DNA from 2 places in the Lentibacillus salinarum genome. Region 1 is predicted to be linked to the other one. Evidence: riboswitches for the same ligand, from Rfam matches in the RefSeq annotation. Region 1 holds a riboswitch; the other holds the start of a gene.
What was found. Region 1 has a riboswitch for FMN ahead of ribD (bifunctional diaminohydroxyphosphoribosylaminopyrimidine deaminase/5-amino-6-(5-phosphoribosylamino)uracil reductase RibD). Riboswitches for the same ligand answer to the same signal wherever they lie in the genome.

Region 1 (7,229 bases):
GTGGGGCTTGAAGTAGGCAATATAGCACCCGATTTCCAGCTGGAGACAATGGAAGGGGAACAAATGAAATTATCCGATCTGCGCGGCCAGCGTGTCATGGTGAATTTCTGGGCAACCTGGTGTCCGCCTTGCCGTGCTGAGATACCGGATCTGCAGAAATTTTATGAGAATAAGGATATTGAGATTTTAGCCGTCAACCTTACTGATACGGAAAGCAACAGAAGTGATGTGCAGGAATTTGTTGCGGATTTCGGCATGACATTTCCGGTATTGCTGGATGAAAATACAGAAGTTGCTAATCAGTATCAAATACAGCCAATCCCGTCATCCTTTATGATTGATTCTGATGGACGGATTCAGTTTAAGGCTTTAGGTGCCATGAATTATGAACTGATGGTGCAAGAGTTTGAAAAGATGTCATAATGGCCTCGTCTGGCGTAAAATCGGTGTAGAGGTGTTAACGATGGAGCAGACAATTTTAGTCGTGGAGGACGATCAGATGATCAGGCACCTGATCCGTCTGCATCTGGAAAAAAATCAATATGATGTGATTGAAGCCCCTGATGGTGAAAAGGCAAAAGAAGCCTTTTTGGAACACCATCCGTGCCTCGTCATTCTTGATTTGATGCTACCGAAAACGAGTGGCGAGGAATTTTGCCAATGGGTGCATGAACGGGAGCGGAATGACGTTTCGGTTATAATGCTTTCGGCAAAAGCCCGGACGGATGACAAGATTGCCGGATTAAGGATGGGTGCCGATGATTACGTTACCAAGCCATTCGATCCGGACGAGCTTATGGCTCACGTGGAAGCTGTTCTAAGGCGGACAGGGCAATTTTGTCAAAAAGTTGTTCATGACGGGCTTTGCATAAAACCGCGTAAAGGTGAGGTACTGCTTTATGATAAGCAGCTGCATTTGACAAAGCATGAATTTAACCTCCTCTATTATTTTATGCAACATCCGGACACTGTCCTGGACCGCGAACAATTGGTCAATGAGCTGTATCCATTTGCGGATAATACGGTCCTCGATAGGACTATTGATGCGCATATCAAAAAGCTCCGGGAAAAAATTGAGGAGATCCCATCTGAACCGAAGCGCATCCAGACAGTCCGGGGAATGGGGTATAAATTTGTCAGTGCGTAAATGGGTGTTGTCACTGTTTCCAAACGGTTTCCTGTGGCGGTTATCGCTGCTAAATTTTGTAATCGTTGCTTCAGCAATTGTGCTCAGCGGCCTTGCCATTTATAACACAGCCTGTTTTTTAGTTGATGCCATGGGGACGTTGAATGACTCGCAGCAAAGGCAATTCAATGCTGCCCTGTTTAATTATTTATTGATTTTTTCCGTTATATCAATTGTTGGGGGCAGCCTGCTTCATTTTTATTTGACCGGGAAACTGATCAAACCTGTCAGACGTTTAATTGAATCAGCTAAACAGCTGAAAAAAGGTGCCTATCCCAATCCTGTAGCAGAATCAGCTAAGGGCGAAGTGGGCGAACTCATCGTACAATTTAATGGCTTGATTACACAATTGAAGGCAAATGATGCACATCGCCAAAAGCTTATATCGGATTTATCGCATGAATTGCGCACGCCACTGACTAATTTAAATGGTTACCTTCAGTCACTGGAACGCGGAGATATCGAAGGCAGCCAGGAACTGTACAGTTCGTTGCATCAGGAGGCCAAGCGGCTGACGGCGATGATGGAACAGCTGGAGCAGCTCAAGGAATGGGATTATGCTGCATCCTCAAATTATGTACAGTATACAGAGACAGATATGGCTGATTTAATTAGGCAAAGCACGGCTATGTTCAGTTGGCGCCAGGAACAGGAAAACATACCGATGACGGTGGAGGCCGATCCTTATCGACTATCTGTTCATGTTGATGGCTTACAGCAAGTAATCAGCAATCTACTGGAAAACGCCATCCATTATTATACCGGCAATGGAACAATAGAGGTACGGGGTGAATGGCGGAACGCAGTTTATTTTGTCTCTGTAAGCGGCCAAAGTGACGTCATCCCTGAAAAAGAAGCTGACAATATATTTAAACGGTTTTACCGGCTGGATGATTCCAGAAACAGGGCGACAGGCGGAAGTGGTCTTGGCCTGGCGATTGCCAAGGAAATTATAGACAATCACGGCGGCAGAATCGGTCTGGAATCGGAAGGGTCCGATAATACATTCTGGTTTGAGCTTCCACTTTGATTTGTGGGCAGCAAAGCAGAAATCGGCGAACTTTCTAAACAAATATAGTGGCATCTTGTGTTGTCACCCAATAAATCATAGGTGGTTTAGTGTCCTTTTAATCGATAGCTCCTTCTATATATACAATCGAACCGGGACCGAAAAAGGGGGCGTCACACAATAAAAATTTTGTTCACGCCCCCATTTGCCATTTTCTTTCGATTGTCATTATAAGAGGGGCGGCGCAGTTTTTTTGCATTAGCAGGCCGACTGGTGCTATACTAATAAATAAAAGGCTGTTTTCTCAAAGTTTGTTGCTTTTGAGATAAGAAGAAAAACATTTGCAATCTCTGAGCAGTCCGAATACACGTAGACTCCCGCGGAAAGCGAAGTGTATTCGGACAGCGGGTTAAATAACAACAATTCTTACGAAAAGAGCCAAATAAAATTTAATATGAATGCAAAACATTCCTTCGGGGCAGGGTGTAATTCCCGACCGACGGTGATGGAGCATAGCTTCAGAGTCCGTGACCCGTGCGGTATTAAACCAAGCGGTGGACCCGGTGAAAATCCGGGACCGACAGTAACAGTCTGGATGGGAGAAGGAATTTTACAGGTTGTTTCGTATGATCAATTTCCAGTACAGGCAATGCGTATTTTTCCATTGCTATAAACGTATCAATAATACGACACTTGTAAAAAAATTCTGCCCGTACACCCTCTGAAGCGAATTCAGAGGTTTTTTTATTTCTTTTAAGCGATTGGAAAAGCGGTGATCGGTAACCGTTGCCGCTTTATTAACTTGTTTGGAACAGAAGGAGGGAATGACTGTGAACGATGAATACTATATGCAATTTGCCCTTAACTTGGCAAGAGCTGTTTCAGGGCAAACGAGTCCGAATCCTCCGGTTGGTGCGATAGTTGTTAAACATGGTGACATTCTGGGTTTTGGCGCCCACCTGAAGGCAGGGACAGCACATGCGGAAGTCCACGCGCTCCAAATGGCTGGGGACCAAGCAGAGGGAGCAACCATCTACGTTACGCTGGAACCGTGCAGCCATCACGGCAAAACGCCGCCGTGTGCCGATTTGATTATTGAAAAGGGGATCAGCCGGGTAGTTATTGCTGTAAAGGATCCAAATGAGAAGGTAGCCGGCCGTGGGATCGACACACTAAGGACAGCCGGCATCGATGTTGAATTAGGTGTCTTGCAGAAAGAAGCGGAAATGGTGAACCGTGTATTTTTCCACTATACTCAAACCAAAACACCTTATGTGACGATGAAGACAGCTGCCAGTCTGGATGGTAAAACAGCAACATACACGGGTGACAGCAAGTGGATTACCGGTGAAGCGGCGAGACATGATGTTCACCATTACCGTCATACCCATGACGCTATTCTTGTAGGGGTCAACACGGTGGTAGCAGACAATCCGAACCTGACAGCACGTCTGCCAAACGGTGGCAAAAATCCGCTTCGCATTATCCTGGATACGGAGCTCCGCACGCCGCTAAATGCGAATGTGGTGGCGGACCAAAAAGCTGATACGTGGATTTTTACCGGACCAGCCATAACAAATCAACGGACCAGACCATATGAGGAAGCAGGTGTTAGCGTCATTCCGCTTGATGCGCTCGATCCCGATCATGTGCTTAACTATTTGGGAAGTCAACGAATCATGTCCTTGCTGGTGGAAGGTGGTGCCGAGGTAAATGGCTCGTTTATGGAATGCGGGACGTTCAACCAGCTTGTGCAATACATGGCGCCTAAACTGATCGGCGGTAAAACTGCTCCGACAACCATTGCTGGAAATGGCTTAAAGCGTATGCCGGATACACAGCCGATTGAAATCATTAGCGTGGAAATGCTCGGTGAGGACATTAAAATCATAGCGGAACCGCGAAAGGGCGATGCAGATGTTTACAGGAATCATTGAAGAAAAGGGCACCATTAAACAAATGAAATACGTGTCGGAAAAATCAATCCATATGACAATTCGATCGTCAAACATCGTGGAAGATATCCATATCGGCGATAGCATCGCAGTCAACGGCATCTGTCTCACGGTCACGGATTTTTCGAGTGAGTCGTTTCAGGTGGATGTCATGCCGGAAACACTGAAAGTCACTTCGCTGAAGATGGTGAAAGAGGGGTCGCGTGTTAACTTGGAGCGTTCAATGCCTGCTGACGGAAGATTTGGCGGACATTTTGTTTCTGGTCATGTGGATGGCACAGGAACAATCATCCGAAAAGAACAACACGAAAATGCGATTTATTACGATATCGAGGTTCCTAATGAACTGACGATTTACTTCATCACGAAAGGCTCTGTCGCAGTGGATGGTGTCAGCTTGACAGTTTTTGATACCAGCGGTGATACGTTTACCATGTCGCTTATTCCGCATACTGTCTCTGAGACGATCCTGGGTGATAAAAACAAGGGCGACATCGTCAATATTGAATGTGACATGCTGGCCAAACACGTTGAAAATATGCTCAGCAAAACAGCCAGATGATCAAGACTAAAACGAGGGAAGTGGACAAGATGTTTCATACGATAGACGAAGCGATCAATGATTTAAAAACAGGGAAACCGGTCATTGTTGTTGATGATGAGGACCGGGAAAATGAAGGCGATCTGGTTGCCTTGTCGGAAAAGGCGACACCGGACGTCATCAATTTTATGATTACGTATGGAAAGGGTCTCGTCTGTACGTCCATCACACAGGACCTGGCCGAAAAACTGAAGCTGCCGCTGATGGCAAGTCAGAGCAGTGATCCATTCGGAACCGCGTTTACGATTAGCATTGATCATAAGGATACGACAACAGGCATTAGCGCACAGGAACGGTCGCAAACGATTCAGTCATTGGCTGATCCGGATATTAAAGAGGAAGATTTCAAGCAGCCGGGCCATGTTTTTCCGCTCGTTTCCAAAGCAGGCGGCGTTCTGACTCGACAAGGTCATACGGAAGCTTCTGTTGATCTGGCAAAATTAAGCGGGGCCTTTCCGTCAGGTGTTATTTGTGAAGTTATAAAAGATGACGGTACGATGGCCCGTTTACCTGATTTACGGGAAATGGCCGAGACGTTTGATCTGAAGCTGATTTCGATTGCTGATCTGATTGCTTATCGCAAGCAGCATGACGTGCATGTCAAGCGGGTGGTCGAAACAACGCTGCCAACCGAGTTTGGAACATTTAAGGTGTGCGGCTACACCAATGATTTGGATGATAAGGAACATATTGCACTCATTAAAGGGGATATTTCTGGAAAGGAATCGGTACTGACCCGCATACATTCCGAGTGCCTGACCGGTGATGTGTTCGCTTCTTATCGCTGCGATTGCGGGCCACAACTGCATGAAGCCCTGAAAAGAATTAATGAAGCGGGTTCCGGCGTTTTAGTCTATATGCGACAGGAAGGCCGCGGGATCGGTCTTATCAATAAACTGCGTGCTTATCAGCTGCAGGATGCTGGACTGGATACGGTTGAGGCGAATGAGCAGCTCGGCTTTGCCCCGGACATGCGCGAGTATCCTATCAGCGCTTTAATTTTACAGGATCTCGGCGTGCAAAATATAGATTTACTGACCAACAATCCGCAAAAATTACAAGGCTTGCAGTCTTATGGCATTCAAATTGCCGCACGCCTGCCGATTGAGTCAGGTGAACGACATGAAAACAAGCGTTACCTTTATACAAAGTATCAAAAGATGGGTCATTTATTCAGTTTTCATAATACTAAAGGAGATGAGTCATATGGTAAAAACATTTGAGGGCGACCTGGTCGGATCGGATTTGAAAATTGGCATAGTCGTGGCCAGGTTTAATGATTTCATAACGAATAAATTGCTAGACGGGGCTGTAAACACGCTGAAACGGCATGGTGTCAAAGAAGATAACATCAATATTGCCTGGGTGCCGGGTGCCTTTGAAATTCCAGTGGTTGCCCAAAAAATGGCGGCAAAAGAAGAATATGATGCAGTGGTGACACTCGGCGCGGTTATCCGCGGGTCAACGCCACACTTTGATTATGTCTGCAGTGAAGCGGCCAAAGGAATCGCCAATGCTGCCATGCAATCCGGAAAACCGGTCATTTTTGGCGTTTTGACAACAGAAACGATTGAACAGGCGATTGAACGCGCCGGTACAAAGGCAGGTAATAAAGGGTCGGAAGCAGCCGTTGCGGCGATTGAAACGGCAAATGTCATCAGGCATTTTTAGTTGTTTGGATAACATTTGGCCTCGTTAAATCATCAATGTTTTTCGTTTCCCGGCACTGAAACGTTTCGAATGGTAAAGTTGCCGTCAGTAAGATAAAATAGAGAGAGAATCGACGTGTCGGGGGGAATCACCATTAAATTTTTAGTTTACCAAATTATCGGATTAGGTGTTATCTGGATCGGGATGGCTTTCTTTTTTCAGGAAATGGACCAGGTAAGCAAGTTCGTCTTTTATGTAGCGACATCATGGCTGTTATTTTTGATTGTCACACTGATAAGCCAGCTGGTCAAAAGGCGAAAGACCAATGATGATTCGACATTAGAAAGGGATTAATATGCTTACGGTTGAGAATTTATATAAATCCTACGGGGACAAAACATTACTGAATGATATTTCCTGCACAATAAAACCGAATGATCGCATTGGACTGATTGGTGTCAATGGAACAGGAAAATCAACTTTCTTGAAAGTGATCGCCGGCCTTGATACAGCAGAAAAAGGTGCTATCCAGCATGCTAAAGACTATCATATTGAATATTTGGCGCAAGAGCCTGAGCTGGAACCCGATCTGACCGTCATTGAGCAAATTTATTACGGTGAAGCGGTGATCATGAAGGTCATGCGCGAATATGAGCAAGTTCTCCTTCAGCTGCAGGAAAATCCGAATAACGAAAAAATCCAGGCGCGGCTTCTTGATAAACAACAACAGATGGACGAATATGAAGCTTGGGAAGCCAATACAGCAGCCAAAACAGTCCTCACAAAATTGGGGATTACCGACTTTCATCGACATGTTGCCGGGCTTTC
Region 2 (7,229 bases), on a different contig from region 1:
ACATCGGAGTCATTTCGAATCTTGTCCGCTGCTGAATGAATACGTGCATATTCTTCCTGATCATAATTTTCCGGCCAATCAATCCAGCCGAGAAAGTTATGGCCCTGACCGGTTTTTTCGTGGAGTTTATGGTGTGCTAATGTCACGTCATCCGATAAATAATCAAGTTCATTCTGGTTCAAAAAATCCAACGCCTCGTCATAAGAAAAATGGATATGACCCATGTTTATCCTCCCTTACCCTAAAGAATCAGTTATTATATCATTCAACGGACCGCTACTGGAAAATGAGGTTGCCCTATTTTACTTTACCCGATGCGGGGTAGCTAAATCAAGAAGACGATTAAAAAAAGAAGCTTTATCACGTTTTCTTAACGAGACAAGCCCCTATCACCCGGCAAATTATCTTTTGAATGTTCCTTCCCGATTTTCGGACTGTTTGATCCATTCGTCAAGTTTATCTTTTAAAGTATTAAAACCGGCGCTGGCATTATCCTGCTGCTTTGGTGCATGGTTTTTTTGGTTATTGGTGCGGTTTTTAGGCGGTTCCTGTGTTGCGCGGATGGATAATGACACCTTGTTGTTTTCCGTATCAACATTTAACACCTTTACCTTAACCGCATCCCCGACTGCCAGATGGTCATGAATATCCTTAACATAGCCGTGTGTTATTTCAGAAATATGGACCAATCCTTGTGTTTCATCATCCAGAGCGACAAATGCACCATATGGCTGAATGCCTGTAACGTTTCCTTCCAAAACCTGACCCGTTTCAAACTTGTCTGTCATGCTGAACACTCCTATAACTTATTCGGTATTTTTTTACACAATAAAACATTTTAGCATAAATTCCGAATCCGGGCAAAACATAGACATAGAAGCCTGGAAGGGGGAGATTTTGCGATGATCCCACTGGATTCAAGCATTTGTAATCATATCTATCCATTATACGTACTGGAAGAAAGATTAAAGCCTGATGGATTTATCTTTGCATCGAATTGGAATTATCAGGAAAGGTACGTTGACATTAAGATTGATGATCAAGGTGTCTATTACGCTTTAAGGATCCCTTTTTATGCGGTTTCCGGGTCACTGGATTACCCCGGTGTGACGGTACGAATCGATCAGCCATTCTTACTCGACCGCGGCTATGATAATGCAATGGGGCCATACATGGTGGGTAAGGCAACAACCGGGGAAGCAACACCGGTTCCATCACCGGCGTTTGCCGATACTGGTACACCCGGACAGCCCGTTCAGGCAGGCAAGCGCATCATGCAAAAAGTGGAGAGACTGTTACTCCCAGGTTGACAGGATAACGAGTGTATCATCCATGTCCAGCGTGATCGCTTCTGCTGGATTCATGATCCACTGGCTGTCGCGGATGAGGCCGAGCAACAGTTCATGATTTTCCAGAAAAAAAGCTACCGCCTGCTTAAACGAACTTCCGTCCAGCTCGTCCGGAAGTTTGATATGGGAAAATTGCTGCTGGTTTAACAAATTTAAGACGGTTTCGAATGGGCGTGTATGCGCTTTATGAAAAAGCTCATGGTAAAATAAGGTGCTCATGAAATCATTGGAGCTGATAACCGTATCGGCACCGGCACGAATCCCGTTTTCAACTTGACTGATGGTGAGTATCTCAGCATTAATCGGTATATCCTGATTATTTCCCCGGACGGCAACCGTCGCCAGGATAGTATTAATATCCGCTTTACGCTCATCGATCGTGATGTCAGCACTGATCAAAACTGATTCAGCTTCTTCAATATTAGCCTGCACCAATACGGCATCCTCACTTGGATCGCCATGAATAAAGTGAACCGGAAAATGCCGGTACTGCAATTCACTTAATGTCCGGTCGATCAGGACAATTTCCTGATTGGTGTCTTTATCCGCAATCATTTCGACCAGTTGCTTCGTCCGTTCGTTCCATCCAATCACAATGATATGCTGTTTGCCTTTATAGGAAACTTTCCCCTCCGACAAATCATTCTCATGATTAATCGTTTTGGCAGCCAATGTTGTTATGTAAAATGTCAGCATACCCCCACCGGAGAGAATGAGAACTATCCCAACAATTCTGCCTGGAGCTGTTAGCGGGACATAATCACCGTAGCCAACAGTAGCCCCAGTCACGAAAGCCCACCAGACCCCGTCGAAAACCGATGGGAATTGCTGTGGTTCTATCACATGAATCACTGTCCCGAAAAACAGCATGAGGATAGTGACGGAAAGCAGAAGCCTTACGACAATCGGCATCCGATAAAAAATATGTTTAAACGTCTCAAGATTCATTTTGTCACCTTTGCCTATCATTATAGTCACATATAGTATAGGCAAAGGGCGTAAATCTCTATACGCACTGTGGTCCGGCGATTCGTTTAAAGATTCAGCGCGCTCTTTAGTGTTGACCGGATGCTGGTATAGACTGTCTCCCAAAAGTCTGTATTGTCCCGGAACGATTTAGACATGAACAAATACATTTCGTTTGCTTTTTCTTTGTAGGTGTCATCATCTTTGGGTGGCAGATTATTTTGTGATTCATTCACAAACTGCTGGATTTTCTCAGCTCTTGGTCCCCATTTGGCTACTTCATTCCCATTCTCATCAATGAATATAAAAATCGGAATCGAACGGGATTGACCATTCGTTAAATACTGATCCATTAAGTCAAGGTTGTCATCGCGCAAAAGAAGTTTGACCGGCATGTTTGCCTGTTCCGCAGTACGAAGCAATATCGGGATGTTCAGCATGGCATCACCACACCAGTCCTCCGTCAGAACGATCACGCGTAAGTTTTGACTCGACAGTTGCTGCATAAATGCACTGTCTTCCGGAGGTGTATACGCATCATAAATATGTAACAGGTTTTGTTTGTTTTCCCGCATTGATTCGATATATGTATCAGGATCCATTCCTTTTTCAAACCATTCATTCAAGTTCATTATGTTGGCCTCCTTTTTGTTCTGCTGTTAAGTGTACCCAATCAGGTTGATAACGTAAACAGAAACGTTTTAAACGAGGCTTCTCCCACATTTTTGGGAAAAATCTGCTATGATGAAATGGCATTTAAACAAGGAGGTATTTTTGTGACACAGTTAAACAGGGATTTTTTGATGGAACTTTTAAATACGCCGTCCCCGTCCAGCAGTGAGATGGCTATTCAGAAAAAATGGATGCATTATGTCCAGGATTTTGCCGATGACATGAGAACGGATAATGCCGGTAACGCTATTGGCATTCTGAATCCGGATGCACCATTTAAAGTGCTGCTGGCGGGTCATTGCGACGAGATTGCGCTTGTTATCAATCGCATAGATGATAATGGTTTTTTGCATTTTGATAAAATGGGCGGCATCAACCCAAAAGCCGCTGTCGGCATGAAAGTCACCACTCTCGGTTTTAGTGAAGCAGTTACCGGTGTGATTGGCGTTAACGCCCAACATCATGGCGGTCTGAAGGATGACTTCGGACTGACGGATCTGTTTATTGACTGCGGCTATAAATCGAAGGAAGAAGCGGAAAAGCATGTGCAAATCGGGGACTTGGCTGTTTATAAAACAGAGCCGGAATTTCTGATGGATCGATACATATCTGGACGCGGCCTTGATAATCGGACGGGTGCGTTTATAGTGGCTGAGGTGCTAAAGCGGCTGTCAGATAAGGGCTGTGATGTTGGGGTGTATGCTGCAAGTACCGTCAACGAAGAAACGAATATGGGCGGTGCCTACTTTGCAGCTGCGGGGATTGAACCGACGATGGCAATCGCCGTTGACGTTACCTTTGCCACGGATTATCCGGCAGTGGATAAAGATAAACATGGTGATGTCAAGCTTGAAGGCGGTCCGGTTTTGGCAAAAGGAGCGCCGATTAATATTAAAATGAATCAGCTGCTAGAAAAAACCGCTCGCAAGCTGAATATGAAAGTCCAATATGAATTGACATCAAGGATGACCGGAACGGATGCAGATCGCATGCGCCTGACCGGAGCGGGCGTGCCGATTTCATTGGTGTCCCTCCCGCTCAGATATATGCACTCACCAGTGGAAACGTCCAGTTTGAAAGACATGGAAGAGGAAATTGAACTACTGGTTACGATGATTGCTGATTTGACCGGTGAAGAAAGCTTAAATCCACTTGATTAGAGCCAGCTTATAAACGTCTCAAACCGCTGCAGGTTTGGGGCTTTTATATTGGAAACGAAAGTACCTGTGTAAACCTCTTTTAATTTCTGGCCATTATACTCGGATTTGTCAGTTATTTGACCTTGAACGGGTCTTATCAACCATAATTTTATAGAAGTTTGAGATATTGTCATAATGGATATTTTTAGTGGGTCTATTTAATCGGGACGGGAAAGGTGCTGATAGGTTAAAAGGCGAGGTAACTATTGAGATGTTGCTATGCCAGTGTTTGAAGGGGTTTGTTAAGTTTAAAATGATGACAAAAAAGCGTTATTTCGCATCCCGGGAGTATTTTCAATTTGTTTCAGCGTCATGAAAACAAGAAATTGAAGCATAGATCTTTTCAAATACATAAAATCATTGTATAATACATTTAAAATACGATATCGATTTCACATCTTCGGGGCAGGGTGCAATTCCCGACCGACGGTAAGGAGCATGATCGAATGTTTCAAGTCCGTGACCCGCTTTGTCAAACAGAGCGGTGGATCCGGTGTAAGTCCGGAACCGACAGTTACAGTCTGGATGGGAGAAGATGGCAAGCCGAAAAAGGTGCAGGTTTTATCTTGACTTTTTTCTGTGAACTGATTCCCTAAAGCCCCTGACAGGTTTTAGGGTTTTTTGTATGTCAGGGAAACCATGAGAATGACAGTTCCGGGAAACTGCCTGTCAGCGAATGCGGCTTATCCTTCATCAGACAAAGGTGTGAATCGAACAGGATGAAGGAGGCGATTGATGATGCAAAAAAGTGTTCAATCATCAAAACTGTTAAAAACAATTATTCTGGCCCTAATGGGGACGATTTCTCTCGTGTTATTTTTTTTGAATTTCCCGCTGCCGTTTTTGCCGGCGTATTTGAAAATTGACTTCAGTGAAGTGCCTGCTTTGATAGCAGCCCTGATTTTTTCACCAATGGCTGGTGTCGTGGTGGAAGCCATTAAGAACGTATTATATCTGCTTGTTTCCGGCGCCGGTGATCCGATTGGTGTTGCAGCAAATTTCCTGGCTGGTATCATGTTTGTCGTGCCGGTAGCACTGCTTTATCACAAATATAAAGGAACCAAAAGCATTGTATCGGGGCTTGTCACAGGAACGATTGTGATGGCAATCGGCATGAGTATTCTTAATTATTATGTGATTTTGCCGGCATATGCCTGGTTCATTGGTGCACCGGAAATGGCGGGAACAACTGCCAAATGGATCGCCGTCTCAGCTGGTGTGCTGCCATTTAACTTGTTAAAAGGTATTATTGTTGGCATCCTGTTTGTGCCTTTATTTATCAAAATGAAAACGTGGATCGAACAAAAGCAAACGAATGCAGCAGCATAGGAAAAGAGGGTGTCGCGAGAGGCACCCCTTTTTTCATTTTATTTCGTGTATCAGCTGAAAACAAATAAACGAAAGGACTGTCTGAAATATGGACAGTCCTTTCGTTTATTGTTCATCAACTCTTGGTTCTGCTTCGAGTCGTTCTACAGGGATAGGTTTGCCGGATTTTTCACTGACGCCGTATGTGCCATTGTCAATCCGTTCCAAAGCTCTTTTTATTTCCTGCAAATAGTTGGAGCGATCCATGTTCAGACCAGCATCCCGCTCCTGTTCAAACTGCTCTGTTGCCATATCGCCGGGGTGGTTATCATAATCGGATAATTCACCCGTCTCTCCATTGGGGCTTGTGTATTGACGTTGTTCGTTACTCAGCATTGGCATGACTCGTTTCTATTTTTTAGGAACAATACCAATTGTGCAGCGTGACAGACAGATCAGATTACCGTGTTCATCGGTTATTCGGATCTGCCAGACCATCGTTGTTTTGCCTTTATGGACTGGCTCTGCCGTGGCCGTAACGTTGCCTTCACGTTTACTTTTAACATGGTTGGCATTAATTTCGATGCCAAATACATTGTATTTAGCGGCATCAACGTTTAAAAAAGCGCCGATACTGGCAGCTGATTCAGCCAGGGCGATATTGGCGCCGCCATGTAAAAGTCCGGCCGGCTGATGCGTCCGATGGTCAACAGGCATCGTCATGATTACCCGATCCTGTTCAAGCGATACGGTTTCGATGCCGAGCGCTTCCAGTAGTGTATTTTCATAATCCATTTATGCGCATCCCCTTGTGACAGTCAGAATAGATAACTGGCCAGAAGCGAAACACCGAGCAGCAATCCATAGAGGGTGTTTGTTTTTCCCGTTGCTGCCATGGCCGGCATCATTTCCAACGGTTTGGTTTTCCCGCGGAATTTTTTGATGACATCAGTGGCTTTTATAATGCTTAAGAAGGCCAATACTGACCATACTGGTAAAACGCCGGCAACAATATAGATGGCTGTTAAAAAGTAGGCACTCATAAACATGGCTGCCAGGAAGCGGACAGCATTCTTTCGTCCCAACAGGATGGCGACTGTTTTCCGGCCGTTTTCCTTATCACCATCCAAATCACGAATATTGTTGGACATCATGATAGCACCGATGAAAATGGCAATCGGAATCGACAGCCAGATGACCGTGCTTGTCAAGGTGGCTGTTTGGATATAATAACTGATACCGATGATGACTGTTCCCATAAAGAAACCGGAAAAAAGCTCACCAAATGGTGTATAGGCAATTGGTAAAGGTCCTCCTGTATACAAATAACCAAAAAGCATACAGATTAAACCGATGGCAGCAATCCACCAGCTTGACGCGATGCAGATATACACACCAAGCAAAATGGCAACGCCAAAAAAAGTAAACGCCATGCCCAGAACTGTTATGGGTGAGATACCGTCCCTGACAATCGTCCCGCCGATTCCGACCGATTGCTCATTATCCAGGCCGCGAACAAAATCATAGTATTCATTGAACATATTAGTTGCCGCCTGGATCAATATGGAGGCCAGCAGCATAGCCAGAAACAGCAGTAGATTAATCTCGTGACCGGTTAACGCAAACATCGTGCCGACAAAAACCGGAATGACAGAAGCGGTCAGTGTATGCGGGCGCAAAAGCCGCCACCAGATTTGGAAGCCGCTTTTCTCATTAAGTTCGTTTTTTATTGAGG

Region 2: linked by a shared signal. The riboswitch ahead of ACFQ4A_RS07110 (ECF transporter S component) and the one ahead of ribD (bifunctional diaminohydroxyphosphoribosylaminopyrimidine deaminase/5-amino-6-(5-phosphoribosylamino)uracil reductase RibD) in region 1 are both predicted to bind FMN.

The regions. Positions count from the first base shown of each region.
Region 1 covers NZ_JBHTNH010000003.1:78,585-85,813, reverse strand. Annotated here, with positions in the region: gene ACFQ4A_RS03655 (peroxiredoxin family protein) at 1-423, shown strand, start outside; gene ACFQ4A_RS03650 (response regulator transcription factor) at 464-1,147, shown strand; gene ACFQ4A_RS03645 (sensor histidine kinase) at 1,140-2,216, shown strand; FMN riboswitch at 2,661-2,806, shown strand; gene ribD (bifunctional diaminohydroxyphosphoribosylaminopyrimidine deaminase/5-amino-6-(5-phosphoribosylamino)uracil reductase RibD) at 3,020-4,132, shown strand; gene ribE (riboflavin synthase) at 4,113-4,712, shown strand; gene ACFQ4A_RS03630 (bifunctional 3,4-dihydroxy-2-butanone-4-phosphate synthase/GTP cyclohydrolase II) at 4,742-5,974, shown strand; gene ribH (6,7-dimethyl-8-ribityllumazine synthase) at 5,958-6,422, shown strand; gene ACFQ4A_RS03620 (hypothetical protein) at 6,537-6,755, shown strand; gene ACFQ4A_RS03615 (ABC-F family ATP-binding cassette domain-containing protein) at 6,757-7,229, shown strand, end outside.
Region 2 covers NZ_JBHTNH010000014.1:22,210-29,438, reverse strand. Annotated here, with positions in the region: gene ACFQ4A_RS07140 (glucose-6-phosphate isomerase) at 1-224, opposite strand, end outside; gene yugI (S1 domain-containing post-transcriptional regulator GSP13) at 402-788, opposite strand; gene ACFQ4A_RS07130 (YugN family protein) at 903-1,310, shown strand; gene ACFQ4A_RS07125 (potassium channel family protein) at 1,296-2,318, opposite strand; gene ACFQ4A_RS07120 (thioredoxin family protein) at 2,384-2,947, opposite strand; gene ACFQ4A_RS07115 (M20/M25/M40 family metallo-hydrolase) at 3,119-4,147, shown strand; FMN riboswitch at 4,579-4,727, shown strand; gene ACFQ4A_RS07110 (ECF transporter S component) at 4,925-5,515, shown strand; gene ACFQ4A_RS07105 (hypothetical protein) at 5,621-5,890, opposite strand; gene ACFQ4A_RS07100 (hotdog fold thioesterase) at 5,906-6,289, opposite strand; gene ACFQ4A_RS07095 (1,4-dihydroxy-2-naphthoate polyprenyltransferase) at 6,313-7,229, opposite strand, start outside.